Linked DNA regions of Marinobacterium aestuarii. The protein of the gene in region 1 interacts with the protein of each later gene in a pairwise test. Links are inferred from orthologs where the notes say so. Each region holds a gene or a part of one and is shown in the gene's direction. Other genes may lie near its edges.

What was found.
Region 2: the proteins of A8C75_RS07190 (region 1) and bioB interact in binary tests that used the Escherichia coli proteins (3 or more experiments, as listed by UniProt). The link is inferred for Marinobacterium aestuarii from one-to-one orthologs.

The regions. Positions count from the first base shown.
Region 1 is NZ_CP015839.1:1,615,346-1,622,891, forward strand. What follows is about bases 2,385-5,214. They hold A8C75_RS07190 (class II glutamine amidotransferase), read left to right. Parts: upstream 2,385-3,306; coding sequence 3,307-4,122; downstream 4,123-5,214. Other genes in these bases: A8C75_RS07180 (peptidoglycan DD-metalloendopeptidase family protein), read left to right, coding at 2,385-2,835; A8C75_RS07185 (bactofilin family protein), read left to right, coding at 2,832-3,218; hrpA (ATP-dependent RNA helicase HrpA), read left to right, coding at 4,257-5,214. In the rest of the region: nucleotide 5'-monophosphate nucleosidase PpnN, read left to right, coding at 272-1,660; more of A8C75_RS07180, read left to right, coding at 1,876-2,384; more of hrpA, read left to right, coding at 5,215-7,546.
Region 2 is NZ_CP015839.1:1,078,716-1,086,419, forward strand. What follows is about bases 2,109-5,096. They hold bioB (biotin synthase BioB), read left to right. Parts: upstream 2,109-3,074; coding sequence 3,075-4,118; downstream 4,119-5,096. Other genes in these bases: A8C75_RS04730 (Na/Pi cotransporter family protein), read right to left, coding at 2,109-2,163; A8C75_RS04735 (ComF family protein), read right to left, coding at 2,271-2,978; bioF (8-amino-7-oxononanoate synthase), read left to right, coding at 4,192-5,096. In the rest of the region: A8C75_RS04725 (sulfite exporter TauE/SafE family protein), read right to left, coding at 1-368; more of A8C75_RS04730, read right to left, coding at 520-2,108; more of bioF, read left to right, coding at 5,097-5,406; A8C75_RS04750 (alpha/beta fold hydrolase), read left to right, coding at 5,403-6,179; malonyl-ACP O-methyltransferase BioC, read left to right, coding at 6,176-6,979; bioD (dethiobiotin synthase), read left to right, coding at 7,022-7,704. UniProt on the Escherichia coli protein: Catalyzes the conversion of dethiobiotin (DTB) to biotin by the insertion of a sulfur atom into dethiobiotin via a radical-based mechanism.

The DNA.
Region 1 (7,546 bases):
GTTTGCTGCCTGGGCCGTGATAAGTGGCTTGATCAAAAAATGATCTGGATCGTATTGTTTTTAAAAGGGTTATGGTGGGATCCGCGGAAATTCCCTATATTGAAGAGGGTGAACCACTGGCGTGCTGGCCCTGTCTCATGACTGTACTGCGCCAGAGTACCGACATCTGTCAGCCAGGGTCGGTGCAGGGTTTACCGGTTGGGTCGGTAGCGCATAAGGTGTGGCCGGGCTCGACATTTCAGGAATCCGATGCTCAAGGGAGGTGATATTCATGATCACCGAAGACTTCGTGACCACCAGCGTGACGCCCAGCGAGAGCCTGGCGACACTTTCCCCCGTTGAAGTTGCCAGGTTGCAGGATGCAAGCCAGGGTGGTTTGTACCGACTGTTTCGGCAGTGCTGCCTGGCGGTACTGAACTGCGGCAGTGAGCTGGATAGCACCAAGATGGTGCTTGAGCGTTACAAGAAATTTGATATCAAGATCAGCCAGAAACACCGTGGTCTGCAGCTGGATCTGATTAATGCGCCGGCCAGTGCCTTTGTGGATGGCGAAATCATCCAGGGTATACGCGAACACCTGTTTTCGGTGCTGCGCGATCTGCTTTATATCGGCGACGAGCTGGATGATTACTGCCATGGTCTGGATGAGGGTGGCACTATCACGCACACCGTCTTTCAGATTCTGCGCCATGCCGATGTTTTCCGTCCGCACGTAAAACCCAATCTGGTGGTGTGCTGGGGCGGCCACTCCATTGGCCATGACGAGTACGAATACACCAAGAAGGTGGGCTACGAGCTCGGCCTGCGGCGGTTGAATATCTGTACCGGCTGCGGCCCGGGGGCGATGAAGGGCCCCATGAAGGGGGCGGCCATCGCTCACGCCAAGCAGCGAATCCGCGATGCGCGCTATGTGGGCATTTCGGAGCCCGGTATTATTGCCGCCGAGTCGCCGAATCCAATCGTCAATGAGCTTTTGATCATGCCGGATATCGAAAAGCGGCTGGAGGCCTTTGTGCGCCTTGGACACGGCATCGTGGTCTTTCCGGGCGGCGCCGGCACGGCGGAGGAAATCCTCTACATCCTGGGTGTGCTGCTGCACGAAAAGAATAACGAGCTGCCGTTCCCGCTGATCTTTACCGGGCCCGAGGGCAGTGAAGCCTACTTCGAAACCATTGATCGTTTCCTGCGCAAGACGCTGGGCGATGCGGCGGCGAAGCGCTATGAAATCATTGTTGGCGATCCGGTCAAGGTTGCGCTGCGCATGGAGGCGGGCCTGCGTGACGTCACGGCTTATCGCAAGGCGACCAGCGAGTCCTTCCACTTCAACTGGCAGATCAGTATTCCGCTGACCTTCCAGCAACCGTTTGAACCCACCCATGACAACATGGCGACGCTGAATCTGTTCCAGGATCAGTCACCCTGCGACCTGGCGTCCAACCTGCGGCGTGCACTCTCGGGCATTGTGGCAGGCAACGTCAAGGAGCCGGGGGTACAGGCCATAGAGGAATTCGGGCCTTTCGAACTCTGTGGCGAGCCTGATCTGATGGATCCGCTGGATCAGCTGCTCAATTCCTTTGTGCAGCAGCGGCGCATGAAATTGAACTATCAGGAATACACACCCTGCTACCGCCTTACCGGGGTAGCCGGCGCCATTGCCTGAGGTCTAGCCGCCTGAAAACAGAGCGCGATAATCCGTCAGGGTTGTCGCGCTCTGTGCGTCCTGCGTTATGATACCCCGCGCCCAGTGGGCGTTTGGTTTTTGTGGCCACAGTGCGCTGTGGCCTGAGAGTAGCTGTTGCGCTGCAAGTGTCCGCTGAACTTTTGTGAACGGACTGTTGTCTTCAACCTCCTTGTCGACTCATGCGGGGGCGTGCCTTGAAAAACAAACTGATCGTTACCCTGACGACGGTGAAGGGTTCGCGGCAGTACACGCTGAACCAGGTGGCTCGTGTGCTGGTGCCAGCCTTTTTGCTGATGGCGGTGCTCAGCTTCTTCGTGTCCAATGCCTTGCTGGTAAAAACCAGTGACGATCTGGCCATTCTGGAAGAAGATCATCAGATGTTGTCCGATCAGTACGAAACCGTGCTCGGGACTCAGCAGCTCTATGTGTCTGAGTTGAACCAGCTCAGTAGTACACTCGAAGTGCTGCAGCAGGAAAATTACCGTATCGGTGAATTGAATGCCTCGCTGGACGAAAGTCTTGGCGGGCTGGAGTCGATGCTGGGCATGCCAGCCAGCGACTCCTATACGCCGGAGCAGGCTGAAGTGCTAAAAGCGACGGCCGCGCAGCGGCTGTTCCTGCTGCATAATATTCCCAACGGTGTGCCGCTGCAGGGGACCCGCATGAGCGATCGTTTTGGCATGCGTACCCATCCGGTGACGCGCAAGCGCAGTATGCACAATGGCGTCGATTTTGCGGCGACCCGGGGCACCAAGGTCTATGCCACGGCTGATGGCGTGGTGGAATTCAGTGGCCGGCAAAGTGGTTTTGGCAAGCTGGTCATCATGCAGCACAGTTTTGGTTTCAAGACTTACTTCGCACATCTGGATAAACTGAATGTCGAAGCAGGTGATCTGGTGGCCAAGGGTCAGTTGATCGCACACAGCGGAAACAGTGGTCGTTCGACCGGGCCGCATTTGCACTATGAGGTAAGGCGCCTGTTTACGGCGATTGATCCGGCACCTTTTCTGAAGTGGAATATTGCGAATTTTGACACCATCTTTACAGACGTAACGAGCGTGAAATGGGCATCCTTAAAAGAAATGTATCCGTTAAATCAGGCCGCGGTGCAGTTACCATCATCGCAGAAGGAAACCGATTCACCGGAGACATGACGGTACAGGGCAAGGTGCATGTCGACGGTGTTATCGAGGGCAAAATTGACGCCAATGATGATATTTCCATTGGCAAGACCGGCGAGGTAAAAGGGCTGGTAAAGGCCAAGCATGTACATGTCAGCGGGCGCCTCGAAGGCGAGGTGATCTGCGATATCCTCTATGTCGAGGCCGGTGGCAAGGTGCGGGCCCGGGTGCTGAGTCGGCAAATGTCGGTCGATCCCAAGGGGTGCTTTCAGGGTGAGCGGCGCGAGCAGATTCAGCAGGTGCTGGCGTTGCAGGGCGCAGCGGAAAAGCCGTATGAATTTGGTGTCGAGGCCATTGACAGTCTGCCGGATCGAATCGTGCTGGGCCGTGGCCGAGGCAAGTTCGAAGACAAGTAAGGCCCGGGAACAAGCAAGACCGCTTTTATTGCGTTGCGCGCCCAGAAGCGCTGCACGCTCACTGATCAGAGCAGACGGAGCCGTACCGATGTGTGAACTCTTGGGCATGAGTGCCAATGTACCCACCGATATCTGTTTCAGTTTCTCCGGACTGATGCAGCGAGGCGGGGCAACCGGGCCGCACCGCGACGGCTGGGGCATCGCCTTTTACGAGGGTCGGGGTGTGCGCTTTTTCCATGACCCGGCACCCAGTGTGGAATCCGCCATTGCGCGTCTGGTGCGCAGTCACCCGATCAAGAGTCATATTGTTATCAGCCATATCCGCCAGGCCAATGTCGGTCAGATCTGCCTGGAAAATACCCACCCGTTTTCCCGCGAGCTCTGGGGGCGCAGCTGGACCTACGCCCATAATGGGCAGCTGGACGCGCAGTTGTACGAATTGCCGCTGGAGTTCTATCGTCCCATCGGCACCACCGACAGCGAATATGCCTTTTGCTGGTTGCTGGGACAGGTCCGCAGCCGTTATCCCGAACAGCCCGATGACATTGCAGAGCTGAGCGACTTTATTGCCGGGCTCTGCGACCGTCTGCGCGGCTTTGGCGTGTTCAACATGCTGCTGACGGAATCACGCTATCTGTTCTGCTATTGCACCACCAAGCTGTCCTGGATTACGCGCCGGGCGCCATTCGGTGAGGCGAGGCTCAAGGATTATGAGCTGACGGTCGATTTCTGCCAGGAAACCACGCCGCTGGATGTGGTCACAGTGATAGCGACCGATCCGCTGACCGACAACGAGCGCTGGCAGGCGCTGAAAACCGGCGAGTTGTGCGTGTTTGAAAACGGTCTGGTGGTGGCGCAGCGTACTGCAGAAGTCGCATCGCAAGCGCCGGTAGGCACCCTCTAAGGCGAGCTTCACTAAAGGTGCGCGCAGGTTTTTCAGGCGCGCCGCGAGGCTCTGGATTGCAGGGCCCGTGTATCCGCCGAGTGTCTCCTTTATAATGTGGCTCCTCTTTCAGCCTGAACGACTGCAGCCTATTTGTGACTATCGATATTGAACATCTTCGTCAGCAGCTTGCGCTCTGCCAGTGCAAGGATCGCCTTGGTCTTCTCAGAAAGTTTCAGCAGCTGGAACAGCGCCTGGAAAAGGGCTTGCCGGCGGATCGCATCGCGATCCAGCTGGAACAGGCACTGGAACACTCAGCGGCGCAGGTAAAGGCGCGCGCTGCGCGGGTCCAGAGCATTAATTACCCCGATTTGCCGGTATCAGCGCGGCGCGAGGAAATCGCCAAGGTGATCGCCGCCAATCAGGTGGTCGTTATTGCCGGTGAGACAGGTTCCGGCAAGACCACTCAGATACCCAAGATCTGCCTGGAGCTGGGCCTGGGCGTGCGTGGCCTTATTGGTCACACCCAGCCGCGGCGCCTGGCCGCGCGCACTGTGGCGACGCGCATAGCGCAAGAGATGAATTGCAGCCTGGGTGACCAGGTGGGCTATCAGGTTCGCTTCACCGAGCAGGTGTCTGACCATACCCTGATCAAGCTGATGACCGACGGTATCCTGCTGGCGGAAACGCAGCACGACCGGTTGCTGGAGCGCTATGACGTCATCATTATCGATGAAGCCCATGAGCGCAGTCTCAATATCGACTTTCTGCTGGGATACCTGAAACGGATTCTGCCGCAGCGCCCGGACCTTAAGGTCATCATCACCTCGGCCACTATCGATCTGGAGCGTTTCTCGCGCCACTTTGATGACGCACCCATTATTGAGGTTTCGGGGCGCACCTACCCGGTTGAAGTGCTCTATCGCCCGCTGAATGATCGCGGTGAAGACCAGCCCGATGTAGACCAGCAGCAGGCAATTCTGGAGGCGGTGGAGGAAATCACCGATCTGGGGCGCAGTCAGCGCAGCAACAGCGCGCGGGATATTCTGATTTTTCTCAGTGGCGAGCGGGAAATCCGCGAAACGGCCGAAGTGCTGCGCCGGGCACAGTTGCGTGATACCGAAGTCATGCCGCTCTATGCGCGCCTGAGCGTGGCGGAGCAGAATCGGGTGTTTCAGGCGGATCGTGGTGCAGGCAGGCGCATAGTGCTGGCCACCAACGTGGCGGAAACCTCGGTCACGGTCCCGGGCATCGGTTACGTCATTGATCCCGGCCAGGCCCGTATTTCGCGTTACAGCTATAGAGCCAAGGTACAGCGTCTGCCGATTGAAGCGGTGTCCCAGGCCAGCGCCAATCAGCGCATGGGGCGCTGCGGTCGCATCTCCGCGGGTATCTGCATTCGACTTTATTCGCAAGAGGATTTCGAGGCCCGACCGCGCTTTACCGATGCCGAGATCCGGCGTACCAATCTGGCCGCGGTCATCCTGCAGATGCTCAGTCTGAGGCTGGGTGATATCGCCGACTTCCCCTTTATCGATCCACCGGACAGCCGCTTTATCAGTGACGGCTTCAAGCTGCTCGAAGAGCTCGGTGCTGTTGATACGGGGCGCGGCATGACGGCACTCGGGCGTCAGCTGGCACAGTTGCCGGTGGACCCGCGCATCGGGCGCATGGTGCTGGAGGGGGCCAAGCAGAATGCACTGCGCGAAGTGCTGGTGGTGGCCAGTGCGCTGAGCAGCCAGGATCCGCGTGAGCGCCCGCTCGACAAGCAGCAGGCGGCGGATGAGAAACACCGGGAATACGCCGACGATGAATCGGATTTTGTCACCCTGCTCAAGCTGTGGAATCTGTATGAAGAGCAGCGCCAGAGCCTGAGTCAGAATCAGCTGCGCAAATACTGCCAGAAGCACTTTCTGTCATTTTTGCGCATGCGCGAGTGGCGCGATGTGCATCGCCAGCTGCACTTGATTTGCCGGCAGTTGAAGCTGCAGGAAAACTCGATTGCGGCGGAATATGAGCCGTTTCACAAGTCGCTGCTGGCCGGGCTGCTGAGCCAGATTGGCATGCGACAGGAGAATCGGGAATATCTGGGGGCGCGCAACCGCCGCTTTCATCTGTTTCCGGCTTCGACAATATTCAAGAAGGCGCCCAAGTGGGTGATGTCGGCGGAAATGGTCGAGACATCGCGCCTGTTTGCCCGCATGAATGCGGCGATCAAGCCTGAGTGGGTCGAGCCACTGGCCGGGCATCTGGTCAAGCGCAGCTATCTTGAACCGCACTGGGAGAAAAAACGCGCCCAGGTCGTGGCCAGCGAACAAGTCACGCTCTTTGGTCTGATCATAGTACCGCGACGCAAGATCCATTACGGCACCATAGATCCAGTCGCCTGCCACGAGATCTTCATTCGCAGTGCGCTGGTGGAAGGGGAGTACCAGACCCAGGCGAAGTATTTCAGCCACAACCGCACACTGCTGGACGGGGTGGAGGCGCTGGAAGCCAAAAGCCGGCGCCGCGACCTGCTGGTGGATGAGGACAGTCTGTACGACTTCTATGCCGGACGCCTGGCCGAGAGTGGTGGCGCGGATATCGTTAACGGTGCGGGCTTTGAGCACTGGCGCAAGAGCGCCGAGCAGCAGAACCCTCAGGTGCTGTTCTTTACTGAGGCAGACGTATTGCAGCGCTCGGCGGCCCATGTGACAGCGCGGGACTATCCGCAGCGCATGAGGCTGGAAGGCGTCGACCTGCCGCTTAACTATCAGTTCGAACCCGGCACCGCCAGTGACGGCGTTACGCTCGATCTGCCGCTGGCACTGTTGAACGGGGTAACCCCGCGGCGCCCCGACTGGCTGGTACCCGGCATGCTGCAAGACAAGTGCATTGCCATCCTTAAAGGCTTGCCCAAGCCGCTGCGCAAGCATTTCGTGCCGATTCCGGATCATGTGCGGGCCTTCACCGATCAGGTGGTGTTTGCCGACGGTGATCTGTACGAGGCGCTCAGCCTGTTTTTGCGGCGCAAAACCGGTGTGCGCCTGGACCCGGCCAAGTTGCGCGCCGTCGAGCTGGACAAGCACTTCCGCATGAATATTCGTTTGCTGGATGCGGCCGGTCAGCAGTTGGGTGCCGGGCGGGACCTGGAGACGCTCTCAAGTGAATTTGGCAAGCAGGCCGAAGCTGCGTTGCGTGAAGGGCCGGGGGATAGCTGGGGTCGCAGCGGCTTGACTCGCTGGGATTTCGGAGAGCTGCCTGAGTCTGTGGAGCTGCGCCAGGCCGGCGGCATCCGCGTGGCGGCCTATCCTGGGTTGCGGGACTGCGGCGCAAGTGTCGAGCTGCACATCTGTGCCTCGGCGGATCAGGCGCAGGCGGAATCGCGCCAGGGCGTTGCCCGGCTTGCCATGCTGGAGCTCGCGGCGCCGGTGCGCTATGCGAGGCGCGAGATGCCTCATCT
Region 2 (7,704 bases), 540 kb from region 1 along the record:
TGCTGGCTGCTTTTGCGCAGGTAATAGTTGAGCGTAAAGCTGATGGCAATGGTGCCGACGATCAGGCGGATGTGATCATCGGTGAGGTAGCGAAAGCTCAGTGCTCCCAGCACTATGCCAACCAGCGCCGCCGGCAGCAGGGTTTTCAGGCAGCGGGCATCCCCCTTGCCACGGAATTTCCACAACCCCACCAGGTCCATCAGGCAGAGGATCGGCAACATGATGGCGGCGGCGGTGGTGGGTGGTACGGCGAGGGCCAGCAGGGGCACTGCGATCAGGCCAAGACCTCCGCCCAGGCCGCCTTTGGATATACCGACAATCAGCACCGCCGGGATGGCGACCAGATAGAAAAAGGGATCCTGAATCATGGGCAGGCGAGTCCGTTCGAGGCTGGGCGGGCGCTTATCCTAAGGCCGGACGCCGGGCCTTGTAAAGGTACCAAGGCAGGCTGCCGAACTCCTGAAGTTGCCTCGGGCCGCATATCTTTCCTGGGCAGTGCATCCTGCGGGGCCATTCAGCTCAGTGCTGTGGCGAAGCCGCTGCGATGTGCGCCGCATCACGATGTTGCAGCGGTGTGATACCGCTCCAGTAACGGGATACCTTCTCGGCCTGTTCGGCCAGGCGATGGATGTGACTCAGGGCATCCAGCAGCTGAACGGTATCTTCCGGCGACAGGCGCCGTTCGGTGGTGGCCAGCAGGATGGATGTCTTGAGGCTCTGATACTGACGCTCCAGCTGGTGCAGCAGCAGATGTGCGCTGTCGGCACCGCGATCAACGCTGTCGTCGATTTCGCAGGCATCAATCAGCGCGATGCTGGCCTTTTGATACTGGTGCACGTCGCGCCTTGTTGCTTCGTCGGCGATGACCTCAAAGCGATCATAGTAACCTGGCAGCAGGCACGACAGGCGGCTGACTTCGTTGAGGTAGCGCACCAGCCGCAGTGCTGTCGGCAGAATGCCACTGACTTCGCTGCTGATATCGTTTTCGGCAATGCGCTGGCAGAAAGCACCGATCTTGCCGGCCAGCTGATCCACCCCCAGCTGCTGGGCGCGCAGGTGGCTGGTATCGCCATTACTGGAGCTGATGGCCTCGCGCGCCATGCGCGAACAGATCTGGTCCAGGCGTGTCATCTCCTTGGCCATGGCTTCGATGGCCAGGGATGGCATCTGTACCAGGGTTTCGTCCAGATAGCGCGGGCGGCCCTCGTCTTCCTCCTGGCTGCGAAAACGCTGTTCCAGAATTGCCACCAGGCGGTCGGTCAGGGGCCAGAGAAGGGCCACGCCTGCGAGGTTGAACAGTGAGTGGAACAGCGCCAGCAACAGCACCAGATCAAAGCGGGCGGCATCAATGTGGTTAACCCAGGGGGCTAGCAGCAGCAGCAGCCCTAGCCCGACAAGGCCGGTGATCAGGTTGAACAGGACATGGGCGGCGGCGATGCGCTTGGCGTTGGAGGTGGCGCCGAGTACCGCAATGATAGAGGTGGAGGTGGTGCCGACGTTGGCGCCGATCACCATGGCGGCGGCGGCGGCCAGCGGGATGGCGCCGGATGCGGTGAGGGACAGGGTGATGGCCAGGGCGGCGGCGGAGGACTGCATCAGCAGGGTAAGCGCGAAGCCTGCGGCGACAAACAGCATCAGGCTCAGGCCGCTGCTGCCAAAGGCCGACAGGTCCAGATGCTGCTCGATGCCGGCAAAGGCGCCCTTGAGAAAATCCAGTCCGATAAAGAAGACCCCAAAGCCCGCCAGGGCAAAGCCGATATGGGCCAGGCGGCCGCGTCCGGCCAGATGCAGCAGCATGCCGCCGCCGATGAGTGGCAGGGCCAGGGCGCTGATCTTGATCTTGAAGCCGATCAGGGCAATCAGCCAGCCGACCATGGTAGTGCCGATATTACAGCCGTAGATGACCGATACCGACTGGGCCAGGGTGAGCAGACCGGCGTTGACGAAGCCGATGGTGGCGATGGTCACGACGCCGGAAGATTGCACCATGGCGGTGATCAGAGTGCCGGAAACGAGTCCGCGCAGACGTGAGCGGGTGGCGGTGCGCAGAATCTGCTTGAGTGACGAGCCTGCTGCCTTGCGCAGCCCCTGGGTCATGAGGTGCATGCCCAGCAGGAATAATCCGATACCGCCGACAAGGTCTCCAAACAGGGTGAATTGCATGTATAGCCTCCTTACTGACTGAGGCTCGGTGTCTTCCAATCAGGCGCCCGAGGTACATTAAAGCGTAGGCGTGCTTTGGTGTTTGCTTCAAACCGATTGTTGAATCTTCAGTGATCGCCCGGTGAGGGTGTGCGGGCCAGCACCCAGATATCCACCCGGCGCACACCTGCTTTTTTCAGCAGTCGGCTGATTTCACTCACAGTGGTGCCGGTGGTCATGACATCGTCGATCAGGGCAACATGATCATAGGCCGGGCCACTCCAGCTGAAGGCGCCCCTGAGGTTGTGCCGCCGGGCCTCGCCCTTGAGTTCCATCTGGTGCGCGGTTTCCTTGGGTTTGGCCAGGCTGCGCAGATCAATCGGTATTCCGAGATCCCTGCCCAGGCGCCCGGCCAGCAAGGCAGCCTGATTGTAGCCGCGCCGGCGCAGCCTTGATGGCGCCAGGGGGATAGGTATCAACACCTGTGGCAGTTCACCGTCGCAGTGTTGCAGGTGGTCGGCGAGGCCGTCGGCCAGCCAGCCCAGCTGTCCGGTCTGGCCCTGGTACTTGATCAGGGGTATCAGCTGGTTGAGGGGGAAGCGATAGGCGAAGGCAGCGAAGGTACGGTCAAAGGGGGGTGGTCGCTTCTGACAGCGGCCGCAGATCAGGCCGTCGCTGCCTTCAAGGGGCAGGGCGCAACGCTGACAGGCGGGCGCAATGCGGGGCATGTCTGCAAGACAGCGATGGCAGAGGCCGGCGCGGGCCTGTGGATGCTGCAAGCACAGGTTGCATGATTGACTAAAAAACAACCTAAGGTTTACCAGTAGTTTATGCATTGGTTGACAGATCCTTCTGTCGGTTTATTATGGCTGCCTAGACTTCACGTGGCGCCCGGTTGCGCCTGACAGAATTTTTGATAGGGATTCGCCAAGATGCAAGCCAAGGCCGCTGTTCGTCACGACTGGACCCAGCAGGAAGTTCGCGCACTGTTCGAACTGCCGTTCAATGATCTTCTGTTTCAGGCCCAGACGGTGCATCGTCAGCACTTCAACCCCAACGAAGTGCAGGTCAGCACCCTGTTGTCGATCAAGACCGGCGCCTGTCCGGAAGACTGCAAGTATTGCCCGCAAAGCGGCCATTACAACACCGGACTCGAAAAAGAACGTCTGATGCAGGTCGACAAGGTGCTGGAGAAGGCCCGCGCCGCCAAGGCGGCCGGCTCCACCCGTTTCTGCATGGGGGCTGCCTGGAAGCACCCGGCTGAAAAGGACATGCCCTATGTGACCGAGATGGTGCGCGAGGTCAAGAAACTGGGCCTTGAAACCTGCATGACCCTGGGCATGCTGAATGAAGACAAGGCCGAGCGCCTGGCTGAGGCGGGGCTGGATTACTACAATCACAACCTCGATACCTCGCCCGAGTATTACGACAAGATTATTACTACCCGCACCTATCAGGATCGCCTGGATACGCTGCACCATGTGCGCGAATCCGGCATGAAGGTGTGCAGCGGCGGTATCCTGGGGCTGGGTGAGTCCGCCACCGACCGTATCGGCCTGCTGAGTCAGCTGGCGAATTTGCCGCATCACCCCGAGTCCGTGCCCATCAACATGCTGGTCAAGGTCAAGGGAACGCCGCTGGAAAACGCCAAGGATCTGGACCGCCTCGATTTTATTCGCACCATCGCGGTCGCCCGCATCATGATGCCCGAGTCCCATGTGCGCCTGTCCGCCGGGCGTGAGAGCATGAGCGACGAAATGCAGGCCATGACCTTCTTTGCTGGCGCCAACTCGATCTTTTACGGCGAATGCCTGCTGACCACACCGAACCCGGATACCAATAGCGATCTGCAGCTGTTCAAGCGCCTGGGCATCAATCCCGAGCAGCGGATTTCCGAGTCCGACGAGACGCAGCAGGAACAGCTGATGCAGCAGGTGCAGACCAATCAGGACAGTCCGCGCTTCTACCCCGCCTGATTTTCTTGTGCCTCTGACCCCAGTCGCGCGCTGAACATACAGGCGCGGCTGGGGGCCATAGCTGGAGTGACCCATGTCCTTTGATCAGTTGCAGGCCGAGCTGGATCAGCGTGAACGTGATGCCCTGTACCGCCGCCGCCGCGTGCTCGACAGCGCCCAGGGGCCCGAGGTGCAGGTCGATGGCAAGCGCTATCTGGCGTTCTGTTCCAACGACTACCTGGGCCTGGCCAACCATCCCGAGGTGGTGCGCGCGCTGCAGCAGGGCGCCGATCGCTACGGCGTTGGCGGTGGTGCCTCCCATCTGGTGAACGGCCACGGCCGTGCTCACCATGCACTGGAAGAAGCCCTGGCCGAATTCACCGGTCGCGAGCGGGTGCTGCTGTTCTCCACCGGCTACATGGCCAACCTTGGCGCCATCAATGGCCTGCTGGGCAAAGCCGATGCGATCTTTCAGGACCGTTTAAACCACGCCTCCCTGCTCGATGCAGGCCTGCTGAGCGGCGCCCGTTTTCAGCGTTATCTGCACAATGATGTTGCCAGTCTTGAGCAGCGCCTGGCTAAAACCACCGGTCGACGCAAGCTGGTGGTGACCGATGGCGTCTTCAGCATGGATGGCGATCTGGCGCCGCTGCCGGCGCTGGCATCTGCTGCCAGGGCAGAGAACGGCTGGCTGATGGTGGACGATGCCCATGGTTTTGGCTGCATCGGGCGTGGCGGCCGAGGCATTGCCGATCACTTTGACCTGGGCCAGGACGAGGTGCCGGTACTGGTCGGCACCCTGGGCAAGGCGTTCGGCACCTCCGGCGCCTTCGTGGCCGGCTCCAGCGCTTTGATCGAAACCCTGATCCAGTTTGCCCGTACCTATATCTACACCACCAGCATGCCGCCTGCGGTGGCCTGTGCTTCCCTTGCGAGCCTGCGCCTGCTGGAGGCCGAAGACTGGCGCCGTGAGCATCTGAACGCGCTTATTGCACGCTTTCGCACTGGTTGTGAGCAGCTGGGCCTTAACCTGATGGCATCCCCCACACCTATCCAGCCCATTCTGATCGGCGAGGCCGATGCGGCCATGGCCATCAGCGCAGGACTAGAGGCGCGGGGCATCTTTGTCGGCGCCATACGCCCGCCCACGGTACCGGTGGGCAGTGCTCGCCTGCGCGTCACTCTCAGCGCCAGTCACACCGAAGCCCAGGTCGATGAGCTGCTTGAGGCGCTCGGACAAGTGATAGGTGCACAGGTGATTGGAGCGCAGGTGACAAGTACGCAGGCGCACGGAGCCCTCCCGGGATGAGTCTGCATATCGAATTCAGCCCTCGAAGCGGGCGGCCCCTGCTGGTGTTGCTGCATGGCTGGGGTCTGCACAGCGGTGTCTGGCAGCCGGTGCTGCCAGCGCTGCAGCAGCATTTCGATACAGTACAGGTGGATCTGCCGGGCCTTGGGCGTTCGCCTGCACTGGCGGGACCCTGTAGTGTGCAGACGCTTGCCGCCGAGGTGTTGCAGGCGGTGCAACAACGGCGGCCTGAAAGCGCCATCTGGCTGGGCTGGTCTCTGGGTGGGCTGGTGGCGGCGGAGGCGGCGCGTCAGGCGCCGGAGCGGGTACGCGGCCTGGTGACCGTGGCTTCCAATCCCTGCTTTGTGGCACAGCACGACTGGCCCTGTGGCATGGCGCCAGACACTTTCGACGGTTTTGTCCGCGCCTTGGAGAGCGACCCAGCCCGTACCCTGGCAAGCTTTGCCCTGTTGCAAAGTCGTGGAGAGGGCGCGCGGGACACTTTGCGGGCGCTCAAGGCGCTGCTGGCAGAGTCGGAGCCGGCAGCCCCTGGCGATACTCTGCAGTTGCTGGCCGGCGACTATCGCCGCACCCTGGGCGCTCTGACACAGCCCGCGCTGCATATTCTGGGGGGGGATGACCAGCTGGTGCCGGCCAGTATCGAGGTGCCCTTGCAGCAACTACAACCGCGGGCCCAGGTGCGCCTTTATCCGGGTGCCGGACATCTGCCGTTCTATTCTCACCGGGCGCGCTTTGTCGAAGACCTGATAGCGTTTGTCGGAGCCCAGCTGTGAATGCGGCTGCGTTGCTCGACAAGCACCGTATCGCGGACTCGTTCAGCCGTGCGGCCCTGACCTACGACGCTGCGGCCGAACTGCAGCGCCAGATCGGTCATCAGCTGCTGGAGCTGTTGCCCCCAGGCGGCTCTGAGGCAGAACCCGGGAGAGTGCTGGATCTGGGCTCTGGCACCGGCTATTTTACGCCGTTGCTGCGCCAGCGCTTTGCCTCCAGCCAGCTCGTCAGTCTGGATCTGGCCCAGGGCATGCTGGCCTATGCGCGCCAGCATAGGCCGGACCCCCATGCCGTTTGGGTGTGCGGCGATGCCGAAGCCCTGCCGCTGGCCAGTGACAGCCTGGATCTGATCTTTTCCAGCCTGGCGATTCAGTGGTGTGAGCAGCCGGCGCGGCTCTTTGCCGAGATCGCACGGGTGCTGCGTCCCGGTGGGCGCTTTGTGGTGGCAACGCTCGGGCCTGATACCCTGCACGAGCTGCGCGATGCCTGGGCGCGGGTGGATGGTGACATGCACGTCAATCGCTTTATGCCCCGCGAACAGCTGCTCGAAGGCCTGCCAGCAGGGCTGCGTCTGCAGGATTGCTGCACCGAAAACCGCGTGCTGCGTTATACCCAGCTGCGCCAGCTGACCTCTGAACTCAAGGGTATAGGCGCGCACAACATGAACCAGGGCCAGGCCGCAGGCCTTACCGGCAAGGCGCGGGTGCAGGCATTCAAGACTGCCTACGAGCAGCACCGCGACGCCGATGGCCTGCTTCCTGCGACCTATCAGGTTTATTATCTGCAGCTGCAAAAAGACTGATCTCTTGCCGGGCCTTGCCCGGGCCTAACGGAATACACATACATGGCCAAGCATAATTTCTTTGTCGCCGGCACCGATACCGATGCCGGCAAAACCCTGGTAAGCACCGGCATATTGCAGGCCGCCAACCGGCTGGGCTTGCAGACCATCGGCCTCAAACCGGTCGCAGCGGGCTCGGAGGAAACGCCCGAGGGGCTGCGCAATGACGATGCGCTGAAGCTGCAGCAGGCCGCCTCGATCAAGCTGGGGTATGACTCGGTCAATCCCATCACCCTGGCGGCGGCCGTGGCACCCCATATTGCCGCCGCCCAGGTTGGGCGTAGTCTGTCGGCTGATCGTATCGCGGCGCTCTGTCGCGGCAGCATGATGCAGCGCGCTGATCTGCTGTTGATCGAGGGGGCTGGCGGCTGGCGGGTGCCGCTGAACGGGCGGGAAATGCTGTCGCGGGTGCCGCAGCTGCTGGAAACACCGGTCATTCTGGTCATCGGCATGAAGCTGGGCTGCATCAACCATGCGCTGCTGAGCGCCGAAGCCATAGTGCGTGATGGCCTGCGCATCGCGGGCTGGGTGGCGAATCGTATCGACCCGCATATGGCCTGTTATGAGGACAACCTGGCGACACTGCGCGGGCTGTTTCAGGCGCCGCTGCTGGGGGAGGTGCCTTATCTGGCGAACCCGACACCTGAGGCGGTGGCGGACTGCCTGGATCTGTCGGCGCTGCTGGC